DNA from 3 places in the Halomonas sp. AOP13-D3-9 genome. Region 2 is predicted to be linked to each of the others. Evidence: predicted binding sites of a transcription regulator. Region 2 holds the regulator's gene; each other region holds the start of a gene.
The links. Region 2 encodes sigma-54, which starts transcription at its own class of promoters, with help from an activator protein. Its sites were predicted from a motif close to TGGCACNNNNNTTGCTNT; they were not measured.

Region 1 (4,181 bases), on a different contig from region 2:
ATCAGCATGGCGTATTGGGGGCTGGCATACTGGTTTGACGTTGACCTGCCCGGATACCTGCTGTGGATAGCCCCGCTGGGGTGGATTTATGTATTTTTCCTGGCGCTGGTGCTGGTGCGTTACTATCCGCTAGCCCCTGAGAGCGTATTGCTGGCGCGGCCTGCTTGGATGCAGCAGATGGCACGCCCTGATTGGTTGGTGCTGTGGGTGGCGCTGATTATTGCTGCGACCTTTGCTGGCTGGCTGGCGTTCTCTTCCAAAGAGGTGTGGGTGGTTCCTTTCTTCGTGCTGTTTACGCTGTGCGCCATGCGCTACTTGGCTGGGCGCCCGGCGCCTTTATGGGCGCGCCACATCAACGCGTATTCATTTGGTATCTACTTGGCTCACCCTATGTTCTTTGTGCTCGCCGATTTGGCGATTGAGCCTTTGTCGTTACCGGTTTGGGTGTATGCGCTGGTGCTCATGGTAGTGGGCGCAGCTGGGTCTGTGGGCCTAAATAAGCTGGCCAATACCACTACACTGGGAGCCATGCTATTTGGTAAGCGGCTGAAGGTCAGCTAGCAAGCGCCCAAAGAGCAGTGAGGGTAGCGGTAGAGGGTAACGATGGAGCGCGCGTTAAAAGTGCGATGTGCAGGCCGCACCGGGTGGGGTAGACAGCGAAGAATCGTCTGGTTCATCCATTTGGCTCAGCAGGTGCCCGCTGTAGGTTTTCAAGCGAGTGGGGCAGGCGTGTAAGCGCTGCAAAAAATCGACTATCGCGCTGTCATCATCAAGTTCAGGGTCAAACCCACCCAAGCGTTCAAGCCAAACGCGCCTAACGGCGATGTAGGGCGGCAAGATTAACGCGCTTGCCAACAGGCGCCGCAGAATGCGTTCCGACAGCGATGGCCGAGTGAGGCCGATAATTAAGGCGTCAAGGGTGTAAGTGTTGAGCTGTGGATAGAGCGCGCCCCAAAGTGCAGCAGGCAAAGGTTTTTTCTGCAGCGCAATGATGAGCCACTCTGCTTGACTGGCAAACGCGGCTTTATTTAGGCGAGCCCCTAGCGGCCGCGCTGGCGTAATCAACGAGTGAGTGTGGTAGCGTTTCTCGATAACACTCATGCGCGTTTGCGCTTGAGTGGCCGTCACCAAAATGGGCAGCAAGTGGTCGGCAACACCGGACTCACGTATGGATTTTAAATGGCGTGGCAACGTCTCACCCGTCACCATGGCATCAACAATAAAGCAGACCGATCCCATTTGCCGACTCCACGTGTGAGTAAATCTATCAGTTTGTAATTTATTGTAGTATCTGGTTTATTTAGGTAGCAAGTAAAAAAGCTTGCGAGCTAAAAAAGAGAGTTCAGTAGATTTAGCGCACCTTAATGGCGCATTGAGCACTATTTTTGTTCTATTTTGGTGCAAAGAAGAGCTTTTAGCTGACTTGAGGCACCTTGTTTAGCTGTTATGCGTCATCAAGAGGCATTTAGCTTTATTTTTTAATATATGAAAAACAATCGTTTATTGTTTTTTTACGCCATATTGGTGCAGTGTTGGCATGAAAAGTGCTTTGACTGATTAGTAAGTTTTGAAGCGGCTAGTGGGCCGTAGGCATAAGCCCTGCGGCATGCTAAAACGATAGCCGGTCTGAAATGTTCGCTGAGCGATTTGTTAATTGATGTCAGGCAAAAAAATGCCAGGCAAACGCTGAGCGAACAAGAATGACAAACGTGCTACTTAGCACGTAGTTTGTCGAACAGTTTGTCGAACAACACTTTTATCGGTAGCTTACTGTCGTTAGCTTTAAGCCACGCTCATACCGGAGGACACTATGTCAGCCAAGACCCTCGCGCTAATTGAAGAACACGATGTTAAATGGGTAGACCTTCGTTTTACCGATACTCGCGGTAAAGAGCAGCACGTGACCGTGCCTGCCCGCGATGTAGACGAAGAATTCTTCGAGAATGGCCAAATGTTCGATGGCTCTTCTATTGAAGGTTGGAAGGGCATCAACGAATCCGACATGATTCTGCGCCCGGAAGATGGTACGGGTTACCTTGACCCCTTCACCGAAGATGCCACGCTGGTGCTGCGTTGCGATATCATCGAGCCGGCCACCATGCAGGGCTACGACCGTGACCCGCGTTCCATTGCCAAGCGTGCCGAGGCTTACCTGCAGTCAACCGGCCTGGGCGACACCGCTTTCTTTGGTCCTGAGCCTGAATTCTTCATCTTTGACGAGGTGCACTGGAAGTCTGATATTCAAGGTTCCATGTACAAGATCACTTCTGACGAAGGCGCTTGGGCGACCGATAGCCAGGTAGAAGGCGGCAATCTGGGGCACCGTCCGCGCGTTAAAGGCGGCTACTTCCCGGTTCCCCCGGTGGATAGCTTCCACGATATTCGTGGTGCCATGTGTAACACCCTGGAAGCGATTGGTCAGACCGTGGAAGTTCACCACCACGAAGTTTCCAACGCAGGTCAGAACGAAATCGGCGTGAAATTCAACACGCTGGTGAAGAAAGCTGACGAAGTGCAGGAAATGAAGTACGTGATCCACAACGTGGCTCATGCGTATGGCAAAACCGCCACCTTTATGCCGAAGCCGCTGGTCGGTGACAACGGTTCGGGTATGCACGTGCACCAGTCGTTCTGGAAAGATGGCAACAACCAGTTCGCCGGTGACGAGTATGCGGGCCTGTCTGAAATGGCGCTGTTCTACATCGGCGGCATCATCAAGCATGCCCGCGCCCTGAACGCCTTTACTAACGCGTCTACCAACTCGTACAAGCGTTTGGTGCCGGGCTTTGAAGCGCCGGTTATGCTGGCTTACAGTGCCCGCAACCGCTCTGCTTCAATCCGTATTCCTTACACCGCTAGCCCGAAAGGCAAGCGTGTTGAGGCGCGTTTCCCTGATCCGACTGCCAACCCCTACTTGGCCTTCTCTGCCATGTTGATGGCAGGTATCGACGGTATCAAGAACAAGATCCATCCTGGCGATGCCATGGATAAAAACCTGTACGACCTGCCGCCAGAAGAAGGCAAAATGGTCCCGACGGTGGCGCACAGCCTGGATCAAGCCCTGGAAGCCCTCGACACTGACCGTGCATTCCTAACCGAAGGCGGCGTGTTCAGCGACGAAATGATCGATGCCTACATCGAGCTCAAGATGGAAGAAGTGGAGCGTATTCGTATGACTACGCACCCCATCGAGTTTGATATGTACTATAGCTGTTAAGTACAGCTGCTAATCCGCGTTACTTGCCCCTGGCTGTTACTATCGGTCAGGCGGTGGTAACGGTGATTATTAATAGAACCCCGCTTCGGCGGGGTTTTTTGCTTGGGAGTTGAGGAGCGCAGCTATGAGCAAGATCCATACAGTTGCGATCAGTAGTGTACTGGTTGCTGCTCTAAGCTTAGGGGGAGTCGGCGCTTCAGCGTTCGGGCAGACGGTTTATCGGGTTACCGATGAGCACGGCAACGTTACCTTTACCGATAACCCTGGTCGCGGTGGTGAGGCCCTAGAATTGACGCCGTTGCCAAGCCTGCCGCCTGCGTTGAGCGCCGCACTCGCCAAGCCTGGCGCTAACACGACCCCATCGCAGCGGCCGCGGGGCAAGCCGGGGCAGCCCTTTATGCCCTATGACCACTTCTCGATCGCTCTGCCCCAGCAAGGCGCACAGGTGCAAGATGGAATGACCGCGGTGGAGGTGGCTATTGCGCCATCGTTGCGCGACGACCACCAGGTCCGCTTGTTGGTGGATGGCAACATTAGCCAGACTGCGCTGCACAGCGATGTGTTTTGGCTAACGGGACTAACTTCAGGACGGCATGAGCTGCAAGCAGAGCTACTGGATAGCAGCCAGCGTTTGCAACACCGTACGGCAGCCGTGACGATTATGGTTCCTTAAAGTCAGTTCCTTAAACACGGATTATGCGCAAAACCCGGCATGAAAATTCCCTGCCTTTAACTGGATGCACTAAAGTGGTGCGCAATTAGGGGCGTTTACTGCCATGGGTGCGCTAAAACGATTCGTTCTCGCCCCTTGCGATGCCCGTAAGCCGTGCAAATGGGCATAAGTGCGTAATTGGCGCGCTTTTTGCAGTTCACTCATTGATCATCCACCTGTAGGTCTGTATCGGCGATGGAAGACGCTATTTTTCAGGACACCTCCATGCATCAGCGTTTGCTTGAACATCTC
Region 2 (4,181 bases):
CAACAGGCCCCGGTGGAAATCGAAGCCGACCGTTTAGATCTCGACCAACGGGCGGGCACCGCCGTGTATACCGGGAATGTGGATATTCGTCAGGGCGAGATGCGGCTGCGCGGGGAGCGGGTAGAGATCGAACGCAACGCGGCTGGTGAACTCTCGACGGCAACCGCCACCGGTGAGCGCGCCTACCTGCGCCATCAAGCCGAAGGGCAAGATGGCCCGACGGAAGGTTGGGCGCGAAGGATTATTTACCACGTCGCCGAGCGCCGCGTAGAGCTAATCGACCAAGCCGAACTGATCCAACAGGAAGATACCTTTACCGGTGGGCGCCTTGAGTATTTTATTGACCGCGAAGTGATTCAAGCGCGCTCTGACGTTGACGGCAGTGAGCCCCAGCGCATTCGTATGACGATTCAGCCTGAACAATAGGGAGCCAAGCTGTGGCAACTGCTGACACTGCGCCGATCAAAACCCTGTATGCCCACCACCTGGCGAAGAGCTACAAGCGTCGTCGAGTGGTCAAAGACATCAATTTAGAGATCTCCCAAGGCAGTATTGTTGGCCTACTGGGCCCCAACGGCGCAGGGAAAACCACCTCGTTCTATATGATTGTCGGGCTGGTGAAATCCGATGCTGGCAAGGTCGGAATCGATGCGGTGGATTTAACCCGCGCGCCGATGCACGAGCGCGCAGCGGCGGGTATTGGCTACCTCCCCCAAGAGGCGTCTATTTTTCGCAAGCTCTCGGTTGCCGATAACATTATGGCGATACTCGAGACGCGCAAAGAGCTTGACCGCGCAGGACGCGCACAGCGCCTGGAAGCGCTACTCGAAGACTTTCATATCACCCACATTCGCGACAACCTTGGCATGAGCCTTTCGGGCGGTGAGCGCAGGCGTGTAGAAATTGCCCGCTCGCTGGCCACTGACCCTGCCTTTATTCTACTGGATGAGCCCTTTGCCGGCGTCGACCCTATTTCGGTAGGCGAGATCAAAACCATCATCCGTGCGCTGAAGCAGCGTCATATTGGCGTGCTGATCACCGATCACAACGTGCGTGAAACCCTCGATATTTGCGATATCGCCTATATCGTGGGTGATGGGCAAATCATTGCCAGCGGCTCACCCAGTGCCATTCTCGATAATCAGAAGGTCAGAGACGTATATCTGGGCGCTGATTTTCGCCTTTAAACTGATCAACTGTGCCGACAATTATCGCCTGCCCTTAAACCTATTTTTTGGTTCTGTAAATAGCGCTCTGCAACAACTTTACTACCAATGGCATGCTTATTGCACTTGCACCGGGCACTCACTCGCACTAGGGTGGAGCATTCTGATTAACGAGTGGTTCTCAGATGGTCATGAAAGCTTCTCTCCAACTGCGTATCGGCACACAGCTGACCATGACGCCCCAGTTGCAACAGGCGATTGCGCTGTTGCAACTCTCGACGCTGGACCTTCGTCAAGAAATTCAGCAGGCCCTAGATGCCAATCCCATGCTGGAGCAGGAAGATGAATTTGATGAGCAGGCTGTCAGCGAGCCTAAAGAGGAAGAGTGGTCAGAAAGCATCCCCACTGAACTCTCGGTAGATAGCGACTGGTCAGATACCTATCAGGATATGGGTAGCCAGGGCGGCAGCAGCAGCGAAGGCCCCGACTTTGAGCGTCAGGCGGCCGGACAAAGCCTGCATGGGCACCTACTGTGGCAACTCGCCATGACCGACTTTAGCGCTCGCGAACAGCTTGTCGCAGAGAGCCTAATCGACGCGCTCGATGCGAACGGCTACTTAACCCAGCCGCTTAACGATATCCGTGAGGGCCTGCGCGCCCAGGGCGTTGACGGGCTTAGCCAGCGCGAAGTGGAAACCATTCTGCTCAAACTCCAGCAGTTTGAGCCGACCGGCATCTTTGCCCGCGACCTGCGTGAATGCCTGATGCTGCAGCTCGCCGCCCTGCCCGATGATACGCCGCTACTGGTTCCCGCCCGCCGCCTAGTGCGGCAGTTCCTTGAAGCGCTTGGCAAGGATGACATGCGTCTGCTAAAGCGCCGCCTGGGGCTCGATGACCAACAGCTGGCCGATGTCATCCTACTTATTCGCAGCCTCGACCCTCGCCCAGGCAGCGCCTACGGCGACACCGATGACAGCTATGTAACCCCCGACCTGGTCGTCCGCCACGATAACGAAGGCTGGCATTTAGAACTCAACCCAGAGGCCCTGCCACGGCTGCGTATTCAGCCCGACTACGCCAGCTTGATTAAGCGTGCGGACAAAAGCGATGACAACCAGTTTCTCAAAGAGCACCTCCAGGAAGCACGCTGGCTGATTAAGAGCCTCTCGAGCCGTAACGATACGCTGCTGCGCGTGGGGCGCGAAATCATCACCCGCCAGATTGGCTTTTTAGAGCACGGTGAAGAAGCCATGAAGCCGCTGATACTGGCCGATATTGCCGAAGCTGTGGAGATGCACGAATCGACGATTTCACGGGTCACGACGCAAAAATATATCCATACCCCCCGGGGCGTGTTCGAGCTCAAGTACTTTTTCTCAAGTCAGGTAAGCGGTCAAGATGGCGACAGTCACTCCAGCACCGCCATCCGCGCGCGACTCAAGAAATTGATTCAAGAGGAGCCACCCGGCAAGCCGCTCTCAGACAGCCGCTTGGTCACGCTATTAGGCGAAGGGGGGATTCAAGTGGCACGGCGTACGGTGGCTAAATATCGTGAGGCCATGGGCATTCCCTCCTCCAGTGAGCGGCGCCGTTTACGCTAGGTTATGTCGACGTTGCAGCGAATCTCTCGACAAGGGCTTTGCAACGCGGCAAAAAGGGTTACAATCGAAGTACAGTCCGATGGATAAGGAGCACGTCAATGCAAGTAAATATCACTGGTCATCACGTAGAACTGACTGACGCCTTGCGTGACTATGTCAACGAAAAGCTTGAGCGTGTAGAGCGCCATTACGACAATATAACCACGGTGCAAGTCACCTTATCAGTGGAGAAAGAGCGCCAGCAGGCCGCTTGTACGCTGCACGCCGCAGGTGCTGACTTACATGCGGAAGCCCTCGACAGTGATATGTACGCCGCTATCGACGCCCTAGCGGATAAAATCGACCGTCAACTCGTTAAACACAAGGAAAAAGCACAAGCTCGCGCCCAAGGCGCAGGTGTGCGTTAATTCAATGACGTTGGAAACCATACTCCCCCCGGAGCGCGTTCTGTTTGACGTACCCGGGGGCAGCAAAAAAAGGGTGCTGGAGTTTTACAGCACCTTTATCGCGCAAAATATCCCCAGCCTGGACAGCCAAGAAGTGTTTAGCCGTTTAATCGGCCGCGAGCGCTTAGGCAGTACCGGTATTGGTAACGGTGTGGCTATTCCTCATGCGCGTAGCCCCCACTGCAACGCTCCTATCGCTGGTTTTTTAAAACTCTCAGAAGCGATTGATTTTGACGCTATCGACGGTGACCCGGTAGATCTGGTGTTTGTCCTGCTGGTACCCGAAGAGGCAGATGACACGCACCTCTCTCTGCTCGGCCAAGTAGCGACCATCATGAATGATGCGGATACACGCCAGCAGCTGCGTAAAGCAGCCAGTCAGCGAGAGCTACTTGAGCTGATTACCGCCAAAATTCGTGAGCAATCCGCGTAAAGATCTTCAAACCTGTTTTAAGGTTCATTATGGCAGGTAATGTTTTGCTCACCACCCTCAACGCAGCTTGACCAAAGCAAAGAGAGACTCTATGCAACTGGTGATCATTAGCGGCCGCTCCGGGTCAGGCAAATCTATCGCTCTACAGGCGCTGGAAGATCTTGGCTATTATGCCATTGATAACCTCCCCGCTATGCTGCTGGGCTCGTTGGTGGACGAATTACGCGACCAGGGTGACCGTGCTCACTTGGCGGTCAGTATTGATGCCCGTAATTTGCCGGGAGCGCTGGAGCGCCTACCGTCTTTGTTAGAAGAGTTGCGCCAGCGTAAAATCGATTTTCAAGTTATTTACTTGACCACCGATGCCCGTATCCTGCTTGAGCGTTACTCCGCTACCCGGCGACGCCATCCGCTGACTCGGGATAGCGAGATGACCCTGGAAGAGGCGATCAACAAAGAAGAGGAGACGCTGGAGGATATTCGCGATCTCGCCGATCTATTGATCGATACATCACGCTTATCGGTACACGATTTG
Region 3 (4,181 bases), on a different contig from region 2:
TTTGATTCTTACCGGGCGCTTTATCGGCTTTCTGCCTGAGCATGTCGCTGCACAGTGGGTGGCCGCAGGTAAGATGCGGGCACTGCATGCCGCTACCCAGCACTACCGCATTCCGTTTGTACTGATTACCCGCCACGACCGACGCCCCAACCGCGTCGTTGATGCTTTTCTGCGCTTAATCAAGAGCAGCTAAAGCAAAACCCGGCACGAAGCCGGGTTTCGTTGTTTAACTCTGCTCTGTCGCCTCGCTCGCCATTATTGGCGCGGGCCCCGCCTGAGGCGACGATGCCAGCACTTGGCTTGCCACATAGTAAACAATGGCCCCCAGCGCCGAACCGGTAAACCAGCCGTAATCATAGAACCAGTTCATCGTGCCGGTTAACAGCGAAATTAAGGTGAGCAACACCGGGACGCCAAAAGCGATAAAACCCGCGATGTTGACCGCAGGATAGGCATGGCTGTCCATATACAGGCTCGGTATATCCAAACGCTGCTTTTTAATCAGGAAGTAATCCACCGCCATAATCCCCGCGATGGGCCCGAGTAGGCTTGAATAGCCCAGCAGCCAGTTGGAGTACATCTGCTCAAGGGAAACCCCAGGCGGGATAACACCCGCTTTTTGCAGCAGATCGTAGCCCATCAGCAACACGCCTACCGCACCGGTCATGAGTACGCCGCGGGTCTGATTAATCAATTTAGGCGCGATATTCTGAAAATCATTGGTCGGCGAGACGATATTAGAGGCAGTGTTGGTAGAAATCGTGGCGATAATGATCAATAGCATCGCTAATACCACCCAGAAGGGGCTGTCGATATAGCCAATCAAACGTACTGGATCAGCAACCGTCTGGCCCACCAGCGTCTCGGATGCAGCGGTTAACACCACCCCCAGCGCGGCAAAGAAGAACATCGTCAGCGGCAGACCGAGCACCTGGCCGACGATTTGATCTTTTTGGCTTTTGGCAAAGCGACTGAAATCGGGAATATTCAGCGACAGCGTAGCCCAAAAACCCACCATCGCGGTTAAGCCCGCAAAGAAATAACCGTACACCGACGCCCCTTCAGGCCGCGACGGCGGCTGAGCTAATAGCTCGGTCATCGACATGTTAGGCCACGCCCAGATCATCAGCCCGACACCTACCGCTAACAGTAGCGGCGCGGCTAACGTCTCCAACCATTTAATTGATTCTGCCCCGCGAATGACCACATAGAGGTTCATCGCGCCAAAGACAAAAAAGCCGATCACTTCGCCCACACCGCCAAGCGCAGCCCAAGCGGGAATCAACTCGGAGAGCAGCAGATGAATAGCCAGCCCGCCAAACATGGTTTGAATACCAAACCAACCGCAGCCGACTAAGGCGCGTACCAGACAAGGCACGTTGGAACCTAAAATACCGAACGATGAGCGCAGTACCACGGGAAACGGGATCCCAAACTTAGTACCGGGAAAGGCATTTAAGGTGAGAGGAATCAGCACGATCACGTTGGCTAACAGAATGGCGAACAGAGCCTCCCCCACGCTCAACCCAAAGTAAGCGGTTAATACCCCGCCCAAGGTATAGGTGGGCACACAGATCGACATCCCCACCCATAGCGCCGCAATATTCCACTTACTCCAGGTGCGCTCGCTGGCCTGGGTAGGCGCAATATCCTCATTAAAACGTGAACTACTGCGCACGTCGTCCCCTACATCAAGCTCTATCAGTCCGTCTCGATCCACCATCTGAGAGGTTGTTTCGGTCATTTTTTATCTCCTCAGCATTGCGTTGTCCATCACTCCCACGGTCAGTGGAGCTATTCAAAAAGACGCTTAGAAATCATGGCTCTTAGAAGCGAAGCAATAAGTGTGCCTACCCATAAAAGCAGGGCGACTAACTCGTTGATTAAAAAGCTGTCTTTATAGACAACAATATTATTGTTAGCTTGTTACCTTTTCGTCTTTCCCACCTCAAACAAAAACCAATTAAACAAAGCTAGGCCAAAAAAAACATTTGCACCAATATTAAACAAAAAAATACAGCAGCCATCCATTATAAATATATTAACCACATGATTTTAAATAAAAAAACAGATCACTCAAAACGGTGCAAGAGTTCACCAAAAAAGTGAATGCCGCTGCAAAAAATAATAAAAACAAACAAACTCAAAGGGTTAAATGCGATTGTAAAAATCGTCTTTTAAGACTTGCCAAAACCACCAAGCCAGCGATACTTTCAACAAAAGCTGTCATATTAGTCAGCTTTATAATATTAATTCTCAACGCCTGAACACGCTTTAAATCAACAATCAGAATCAAACACCAGAGGGAGTGTCTCATGCAGAAGATGAAAATCGGCTTGATTCAAATGGGTCTGAAAACCAGCACCGATTTGGAACCCGAAGCCATCCGCGATGCGATGAACGAAGCGCACCTGCCGATGATTCAGCAAGCGGCTGATCAAGGCGTACAGGTACTGTGTTTCCAGGAAGTGTTTAACCAACCCTACTTTTGCCCCAGCCAGGACGGCAAATGGTACGCCGCCGCGGAGCGGGTGCCGGAAGGCCCTACCTGTCAGATGATGCAAAAACTCGCCGCTGAGCATCGCATGGTGATTATCGTGCCGGTGTATGAAGAGACCGAAACCGGTGTTTACTACAACACCGCCGCGGTGTTCGACGCTGACGGCAGCTACCTGGGCAAATACCATAAAACCCATATCCCGCAAGTGGCCGGTTTTTGGGAAAAATTCTTCTTTAAACCGGGGCAATCCAACTGGCCGGTATTCGATACCGCCTACGGCAAAATCGGCGTGTATATCTGCTACGACCGCCACTTTCCTGAAGGCTGGCGGGCACTGGCGCTTAACGGTGCCGAGGTGATTTTCAACCCCTCCGCCACCGTGGCAGGGCTTTCCCAATATTTATGGGAACTTGAACAGCCCGCCTCGGCCGCCGCCAACGGCTGTTTTATCGCTGCCATCAACCGCGTGGGCACCGAGGCACCGTGGAATATCGGCGATTTCTACGGCTCCAGTTACATCGTTAACCCCCGCGGAAAAATCGAAGCCCAGGCCAGCGAGACCGAAGACGAGCTACTGGTCCACGAGATCGACTTGGATATGGTCCGCGAGGTACGCAACAACTGGCAGTTCTTCCGCGACCGGCGCCCGGAAACCTACACCCGCCTGACAGACGGCGAATAATTCCATTGACGAAACAAGCTAACAGGAGCGAACCATGAGCCTATTGATCAAGGGCGGCACGGTGGTCACCCACGCAGATACCTATCGCGCCGACGTGCTGTGTATCGACGGTAAAATTCACGCTATTGGCACCGACTTAGATGTCCCCACTGATTGCGAGATCGTCGATGCCAGCGACCAGCTGGTAATGCCCGGCGGCATCGACCCGCATACTCATATGCAGATGCCCTTTATGGGCGCAGTAGCCAGCGAAGATTTCTACACCGGCACTGCCGCCGCCATGGCGGGTGGTACTACCACGATTATCGACTTCGTGATCCCCAGCCCCGGCCAGTCGTTGCTGGAAGCATTTGAAACCTGGCAGGGCTGGGCGGAAAAAGCCGCCACTGACTTCGCCTTCCACGTGGCCATTACCTGGTGGGACGAAAGCGTTAAAGAGGAGATGGGCACCCTGGTACGCGACCACGGTGTTAACAGCTTTAAGCACTTTATGGCCTACAAAGGCGCCATCATGGCCACCGATGACATTCTGGTGGAGAGCTTTTCGCGCTGCCTGGAGCTGGGCGCGGTGCCCACGGTACACGCGGAAAACGGCGAACTGGTCTACCACATGCAGCAGAAACTGCTCGCCCAAGGCATTACCGGACCGGAAGCACACCCGCTCTCGCGTCCGCCCCAGGTGGAAGGCGAAGCGGCCAGCCGTGCCATTCGCATTGCGACGACCCTAGGCGCGCCGGTGTATCTGGTGCATGTTTCCACCAAAGACGCAGTGGATGAGATCGCCTACGCCCGCCAGCAGGGCCACCCGGTGTTTGGCGAGTGCTTGGCTGGGCATTTGGTGATTGACGACAGTGTCTATCAACACCCTGACTGGGCAACGGCAGCAGCCCACGTAATGAGCCCCCCCTTTCGCCCCAAAGGCCATCAGGAAGCACTGTGGCAGGGCCTGCAGTCCGGCAACTTGCAGACCACCGCCACCGACCACTGCTGCTTTTGTGA

Region 1: glnA (glutamate--ammonia ligase) is a predicted target of sigma-54. The motif match lies at 1,534-1,551, and genes of this name have one in related genera.
Region 3: ACT3UM_RS01335 (NCS1 family nucleobase:cation symporter-1) is a predicted target of sigma-54. The motif match lies at 1,835-1,852, and genes of this name have one in related genera.

Annotation. Positions count from the first base shown of each region.
Region 1 covers NZ_JBQSYH010000002.1:174,095-178,275, reverse strand. The annotation lists gene ACT3UM_RS02905 (acyltransferase family protein) at 1-561, shown strand, start outside; gene ACT3UM_RS02900 (hypothetical protein) at 616-1,239, opposite strand; gene glnA (glutamate--ammonia ligase) at 1,811-3,217, shown strand; gene ACT3UM_RS02890 (DUF4124 domain-containing protein) at 3,342-3,890, shown strand; gene glnL (nitrogen regulation protein NR(II)) at 4,155-4,181, shown strand, end outside.
Region 2 covers NZ_JBQSYH010000005.1:269,487-273,667, reverse strand. The annotation lists gene lptA (lipopolysaccharide transport periplasmic protein LptA) at 1-426, shown strand, start outside; gene lptB (LPS export ABC transporter ATP-binding protein) at 438-1,187, shown strand; gene ACT3UM_RS07775 (RNA polymerase factor sigma-54) at 1,352-2,767, shown strand; gene hpf (ribosome hibernation-promoting factor, HPF/YfiA family) at 2,866-3,174, shown strand; gene ACT3UM_RS07765 (PTS sugar transporter subunit IIA) at 3,179-3,646, shown strand; gene rapZ (RNase adapter RapZ) at 3,738-4,181, shown strand, end outside.
Region 3 covers NZ_JBQSYH010000001.1:281,802-285,982, reverse strand. The annotation lists gene ACT3UM_RS01340 (LysR family transcriptional regulator) at 1-193, shown strand, start outside; gene ACT3UM_RS01335 (NCS1 family nucleobase:cation symporter-1) at 227-1,744, opposite strand; gene ACT3UM_RS01330 (nitrilase-related carbon-nitrogen hydrolase) at 2,316-3,182, shown strand; gene hydA (dihydropyrimidinase) at 3,217-4,181, shown strand, end outside.